Regions from separate parts of the Lysinibacillus sp. UBA6686 genome, predicted to be linked through region 2. Evidence: riboswitches for the same ligand, from Rfam matches in the RefSeq annotation. Region 2 holds a riboswitch; the other holds the start of a gene.

Region 1 (3,476 bases), on a different contig from region 2:
GTTTGCAAATGCTTGTAACATCGTTAAATCGCTATTTTCAAACTGTGTGTCTCCTGAAAAATTGACGATTGTTAATACCCCTATGCATGAGTTACTTTTATCAAGAAGTGGAGCACAAACAGCACTTTTGGGGTAAGTAAAATCACCAACTGCTTTTGTATAGTTTTCTTCATACTGTGGAAATAAATCCGCCATGCTTTCTGTAACATCGCTGCTAGAGTGGAATCTAAATGCTTGTTTTTGGGAAAATACCTTTCCAGTCATCCCTTCATTTGAGGCAAGGTGAATCTTTTTTAAATAAGCCAGGTCATAGCCAATGGCATGCTTGGCAACAAGACGATTAGTTTCTGTATTCAACATAAACAATACCCCTGCATCAGCACCTTCAATTACATGGAGCACCTCACTCATCAGTTTTTCTAATACTTGGTTAATATCGAGTGTTGAAGTTAGAACCTGTGCTGCATTAACCAAGCTCATTAATTGTTTTTCGCTATTTATTTTAAACAACCCCTCATCTGTAGTGCTAAACCCTATTTTAATATAAATCTGCTATACCAAGTATAAGAATGCAGTTATTTGAGGCATAAAAAAATCTGCCATAAAAAAGTAAGCGTTTCAAATCCTAAGGGATTGGAATGACGCTTACCAGTAAAAGAGAGCAGATTTTTAATTTAGATATTTACCTTAAAATGAGTTTAGGGGTATTATTTTTTATAGCTGTCTTTGGAAGAATAAGGGGCTCCTTTCTTCGCGGCAATTACTTTTTTTACAATGGGTATAATGATAGGTGCTAATTTTACGGCGGTTTTGACAACTTTAGATACTTTCATAAAATAACAGCTCCTTTTACTATTAGTTCTACCTTTTTATGTTAGAAATGAAACATTAACGAATAACACGAACAGCTTGCACGATATTCCAAATAACAATCCCTAATGAGACGAGTAAGTAAATGGCAAATGATGCAAACCAAACGATTATAAATGTATTACTACCTGATCCTGGGTCAAAAGTGTTAAAGGATATAGTTGAGAAGACAAAAACAGCAAAGAAGATGATACCAAATACAACTGGGATTAAATGCGAAATAAGTGCTCGAATAGAGTGTCTTTTTACATCACTATCTTTAGAAACAAAGTAAACAATTAACGGCACAATAAAGGGTGCGAAAAAGACGCTAAGATAACTAAAGGCAGATAAAATTTTTTGGTTCTCCATAGTTGTACCTCCTTTTTTAATATTTACGCATGAAAAACAGCAAAGTTTCAAAAAATATTGTGAAATTAGAGTTGTAATCATATCCGTATTTGCGTACAATGAGGTTGTTCAAATAAAAAAGATGTAACGACCACAAGGGGAGCTGATGATGTCAGCTGAGACTAGGCACGTAATGCCTTCACTCTTTGAACCTGTAAGTTAACACTTGCGTAGGGATGTGGATAGAAACCGACACTTGTACGATGTGAGGCTCTGTCCTGGCATTGTTTTTTTTTGCCAGATAGAGTCAAAAAGTAATTTGATTTCTATTCCTGCTCTTGTATCCTACATCGGAACAAAGGAGAGAATAAAATGGACAAAAAAAGACTTTTAATGCTTGTGGAGATTGCGATATTTGCAGCAATTGGTCTTGTGCTAGATCAGATTTCCTTTAAAGTATGGGCACAAGGTGGCTCTGTTAGTCTAGTGATGGTACCAATAATTTTAATAGCCTTCCGTTGGGGGCTTTTGCCTGGACTGACAACGGGCTTTCTTATTGGTGCTATGCAAACAATGTTTGGTCCTACAATTGTACATTGGCTTCAGGGCTTACTCGATTATGGCGTTGCCTTTACGGTAGTCGGCTTGGTAGCAATTGTTCGTCGACCAGTGCTTGAGGCTGCAAATAATCTAAACAAAACGAAAATGGCACTATATATTATTGTAGGAACTGTATTGGCAGGTTTTTTACGCTATGCAGCACATACTATTGCAGGCGCGGTATTTTTCTCAGAGTATGCTGGCGATCAAAATGCATGGATTTATTCAATTATTTATAATGGAACATATATGTTACCAGCAACAGTTTTAACTGCCATTGTCGGTGTTCTATTATTTACAGCAGCACCACAATTAATGCAACGAAAATCATAAATACTCTACCCTTCACAGTAGTGGAGGGTTTTTGGTATTTAGATTTGGCTATTATAAATTTTACTCGCTGTAGAAATATTGTTACATTTCAGCACTTTGCAATTTATGAGGGCATACAATATTTAAAGCGTTTAGCGTTTTATGTCAAACAAGTTATGTTATATTAAAGTGTAGATATTAGATGAAAGGGACGTTATAAATGATTGTAAAAACACAAGAAGAGATTGAAGCCTTTAAAAAAATCGGTCGTATTTGTGCCGAAATTCGTGAAGCAATGAAGGCTGCGACAAAACCTGGTGTAACAACACTTGAACTCGATGAAATTGCCGGTCGTATGTTTACTGAGGCAGGTGCGATTTCTGGACCTAAAGGAGAATATGACTTCCCAGGATATACATGTATCAGTGTCAACGAGGAAGTAGCTCACGGTATTCCCGGAAAACGCGTAATTCAAGAGGGAGACATTGTTAATATTGATGTTTCTGGTTCTTTAAATGGCTACTTTGCAGATACAGGAATTTCATTTGTCGTGGGTGTAGGCTATGAGGATAAAGAAAAACTATGTCGTGTGGCAAAAAGTGCCTTCGATCGCGCAATGACAAAAGTAAAAGCTGGGTCAAAATTAAATCAAATTGGAAAAGCAGTTGAGCGTGAAGCATATGCCAATGACTTAACGGTGATTATGAACCTAACAGGTCATGGCTTAGGTCGTTCCTTACATGATGAGCCAAATCATATTTTAAACTATTATGATGCATGGGATTCTACCATTATGAAAGAGGGCATGGTACTTGCGGTTGAGCCTTTTATCTCAGCAAAGGCAGAGCATATTGTTGAAGCTGGTGATGGCTGGACATTTGTTACACCAGATAAATCACTTGTTGCCCAAATTGAACATTCGATCATTGTGACAAAAGACAAACCAATTATTCTAACTTCATTAGATGAGGCATAATAAAAATCCTGCTACCCAATTATTTTTGGGGGGCAGGATTCTTTTTTATGAAAAGTATACCGACTAATAGTACACCACATAAAAATAATGCAGCTGTTGTTACAAGTAGCTCTTCTAAACCATTATGTAACGCGATTCCAATATAAGCCCAAATAAAAACAGATGGATACATAATATCGAAATGATGGAAGCGCATATGTAATGCGATGGCAACACCAATTGTCAATAAGATGACTGCCCATAGAGGATTGCTAAGACCAAAGCCGTTCCATCCATAAGCTGTTAATGTAAAGCTTGTATCTGTCATCAACATAAATGTCGACCATGCATAGTAAATAGAGAAAGGGATGCGTCCTGTCAATGACTTGTCGCAAAGAGGATATGTATT
Region 2 (3,476 bases):
TGGCCCGAGGATATTTATATGGTGCTGTTAAAGCTTTTACATGATTTTGAAGTTGTTTAATAAGATTATCATTTCCTAACTCTCCATCATTAAGTACCACAAATGCCTTTACAATATTTCCTCGAACTTCATCTGGACTTGCTACAACTGCCGCTTCTTTTACTGTAGCATGTTTGATGAGAGCGTCTTCTACTTCAAAGGGTCCTATTGTATAGCCAGATGAAATAATAACATCATCTCCTCGCCCCTCAAACCAAAAATAACCATCTACATCTTTATATGCTCGATCACCAGTGATATACCAATCTCCTCTAAATTGTAAACTGGTACGCTCAGGGTCATGTAAATATTTTTTAAATAACGCAGGCGTTTCACGATGAACGGCAATATCACCTACTTCTCCAACTGCAACAGGATTTCCAAAATCATCTATAATTTCTACTTTATTTCCTGAAGTTGGTTTTCCCATTGAGCCAATTCTAGCCTCCATACCTACCATTGTTCCAACCAGTAATGTATTTTCAGTTTGCCCATAGCCATCTCTTACCTGTAAACCGAAAGTATCCACAAACACTTTTATTACATCGCTATTTAGAGGTTCTCCTGCTGAGACGGCTTCACGAACACTTTCTAAATTAAAATCTTGTAAATTTTCTAGTGCAGCCATAAATCGATATTCAGTTGGTGTACAGCACAGAATATTAATATTGAATTTCTCAAGAAGTGTAAGATATGTTGCTGCATTAAATTTGCCTTTGTACACAAATGCGGTTGCACCACTTCCTAATGTAGCGAGGAATGGACTCCAAATCCATTTTTGCCAACCTGGAGCTGCCGTAGCCCAAACAATGTCATCTTCCTGTACGCCTAACCAATTTGGAGCTGTTGTTCGTAAATGTGCAAATCCCCAGCTATGTGTATGTACTGCTGCCTTAGGATTGCCTGTTGTACCACTTGTATAAGCTAAAAATGCCTTGTCTGAACTTTTCGTTGGCGTTGAACTTATGTAGTCTGTTGGTTGTTCTTGCATTTTTTGAAGTAATGACTGCCAAGGTTCGTGAGCAGTGCCTATTACGAATTGCTGCAAGCCCTGTAAGTTTTTCACGTTATCAAATTGCTCAATATATGGCTCATATGCAACAATGCCTTTTGCATGAGCGTGGTTTATACGATATTCTATATCCTTCGCTCTTAGCATTTCTGAACTAGGAATAATTGTTATACCAGCTTTTAGAGCAGCAATATAGACAATATAGGCTTCTACTGATCTAGGCACCATCACGATAAGTACATCACCTTTTGTTAAACCTTGTTTTGTAAAAACATGTGCTGCCTGATTTGCCTTTGCCAGTAAATGTGCGTATGTAATAAACTGAACATCATCATTTTCATCATAAATAATGAGCGCATTCTTGTTTGCATCCTTTGCATATTTTTCAATTTCCTCTGTAATATTGTACCATTCAGGTGCAATTAAATCCTGTCTTTTCATGGCAAATGCCTCCCTTATGCTATGACTCATTATAAAACTCCATTTTTATCATTTTCAATGGTTCGCACTCTATTTTAGAAAAGTCATGACAACTATCATACTTTGCTATATGGCATCAGTCACGTTCATCAATCAATTTCGCCTAGGTGTAATTGTAGCTGTCGCTACAGAACTACATTTGCTAATGAAGATAAAAACTATCTATTGAACAGGAAAGAAAAGTATGGTACATTTTGGTCAACTAAAAGCAAGATTGCAGGGGGACTCATTAGGAGTTGAGAAGGTAAAACCTGACCCTTTGAACCTGTTAGTTAATACTGACGTAGGGAGCAATTCACATCTAATTCATTGATGAAAGGCTCTTTGCGTGTATTTTTTGCACAAAAAAGAGCCTTTTTTGCACGCTTACGTCCATCCAACAAAGGAGGACTTAAAATGGTTTTTCAAACTATCCGTAAAAAAAGCCCACTAATTCATTGCATTACAAATTATGTAGTGGCAAATTTTCAAGCAAACGGGCTTTTAGCAATCGGTGCCTCACCAGTTATGGCTGATGGCAATGATGAGGTCGAGGAAATGGTTGCAATTGCCTCAAGCTTATTGATAAATATTGGTACCCTTAATGACAAAACGAAAGAATCCATGATACTTGCAGGAAAAAAAGCCAATGCACTTGGCATACCTGTAGTGTTAGATCCAGTTGGCGCTGGAGCCACGACCTACCGAAAACAAACCGTAAAGCAACTGTTAGAAGAGATTGAATTTGCAGTAATTCGCTGCAATATTGGAGAGCTTGCCGCAATTGCCAACGTAAAATGGCAGCAAAAAGGTGTAGATAGTGGAACAGGTTCAATTTCTTTAGAGAATGAAGCAAAAAGAATTGCTCAGTTGTATCATTGTATAGTGATTGTCACAGGTGAAAAAGATTTCATAACTGATGGAAATCACCAACAATGGATTACAGGCGGAAATCCTCATATGACAGAGGTCACCGGTACTGGCTGCTTATTAAGTGCCATTTGTTGCGCTGCTTTTGTATCCGACAATCAGCCCTATAACCAATTAGTAGATGTACTAAGATGTTATAAAAAAATTGCTGAACAAGCTGGTTCTACTACACAATACATCGGTGATTTTCAAATTGCTGTATTGAATGAACTATATCGTCTTTCAAAGGACGGTGAACGATAATGCAGGTTGTTACGACAATTGCTGGATCTGATAGTGGCGGCGGTGCTGGTATACAGGCTGATTTAAAAACCTTTCAGGAATTAAAGGTGTTTGGAACTTCTGTCATTACAGCTTTGACCGCACAAAATACACTTGGTGTATCAGGGGTAATGCCCATTGAGGCAAGCTTTGTTGAGCAACAACTACAGTCACTATTGGAGGATTTCCCAATTAGTGCTATGAAAACAGGCATGCTATTTTCATCAGCCATTATACAAACTATTGCACAGATAATGGCTAATACCAAAGTTCCACTTATTGTAGATCCTGTGATGATTGCAAAGGGCGGAGAAAGCTTATTACAACAAGATGCCATTGATGCTATCATTAATCTTCTACTGCCAGTGGCAACCATTGTGACTCCGAATATTCCAGAGGCCGAAACGCTTACTGGCAAAGAAATTAACACTTTAGCTGATATAAAAGAAGTAGCCAAGCTCTTGCTACAAACTGGAGTACAATGTGTCATTATAAAAGGAGGTCATTTAGCAGATAAGAATTTTGCCATTGATTATATATTTTTTAAAGATGGACATTCTTTTTCTATGCAAACTCCTCGTATTGCATCAAAAAATACACATGGTACTGGCTGTACGTTTTCAGCAGCCATAACTGCTTTTTTGGGCAGTGGTCTTCCTATAAAAGAAGCAATTATCGAAGCAAAAAAATTTATTCAATTAGCAATAACGTATGATTTAGCTCTAGGTAATGGGCATGGGCCGACAAATCATTTTGCCTATCAAAACTATAAGGA

Evidence for each region. A riboswitch is a leader RNA that binds a small molecule or an ion and turns the genes downstream of it on or off. The one in region 2 is predicted to bind thiamine pyrophosphate.
Region 1: linked by a shared signal. The riboswitch ahead of thiT (energy-coupled thiamine transporter ThiT) and the one ahead of thiM (hydroxyethylthiazole kinase) in region 2 are both predicted to bind thiamine pyrophosphate.

The regions. Positions count from the first base shown of each region.
Region 1 is NZ_DKJS01000041.1:68,805-72,280, forward strand. It holds gene B2R82_RS10510 (GAF domain-containing protein) at 1-480, opposite strand, end outside; gene B2R82_RS10515 (hypothetical protein) at 708-833, opposite strand; gene B2R82_RS10520 (DUF4870 domain-containing protein) at 889-1,221, opposite strand; TPP riboswitch at 1,347-1,454, shown strand; gene thiT (energy-coupled thiamine transporter ThiT) at 1,573-2,133, shown strand; gene map (type I methionyl aminopeptidase) at 2,333-3,088, shown strand; gene B2R82_RS10535 (hypothetical protein) at 3,108-3,476, opposite strand, start outside.
Region 2 is NZ_DKJS01000037.1:86,838-90,313, forward strand. It holds gene mbcS (acyl-CoA synthetase MbcS) at 1-1,492, opposite strand, end outside; TPP riboswitch at 1,740-1,838, shown strand; gene thiM (hydroxyethylthiazole kinase) at 1,928-2,683, shown strand; gene thiD (bifunctional hydroxymethylpyrimidine kinase/phosphomethylpyrimidine kinase) at 2,683-3,476, shown strand, end outside.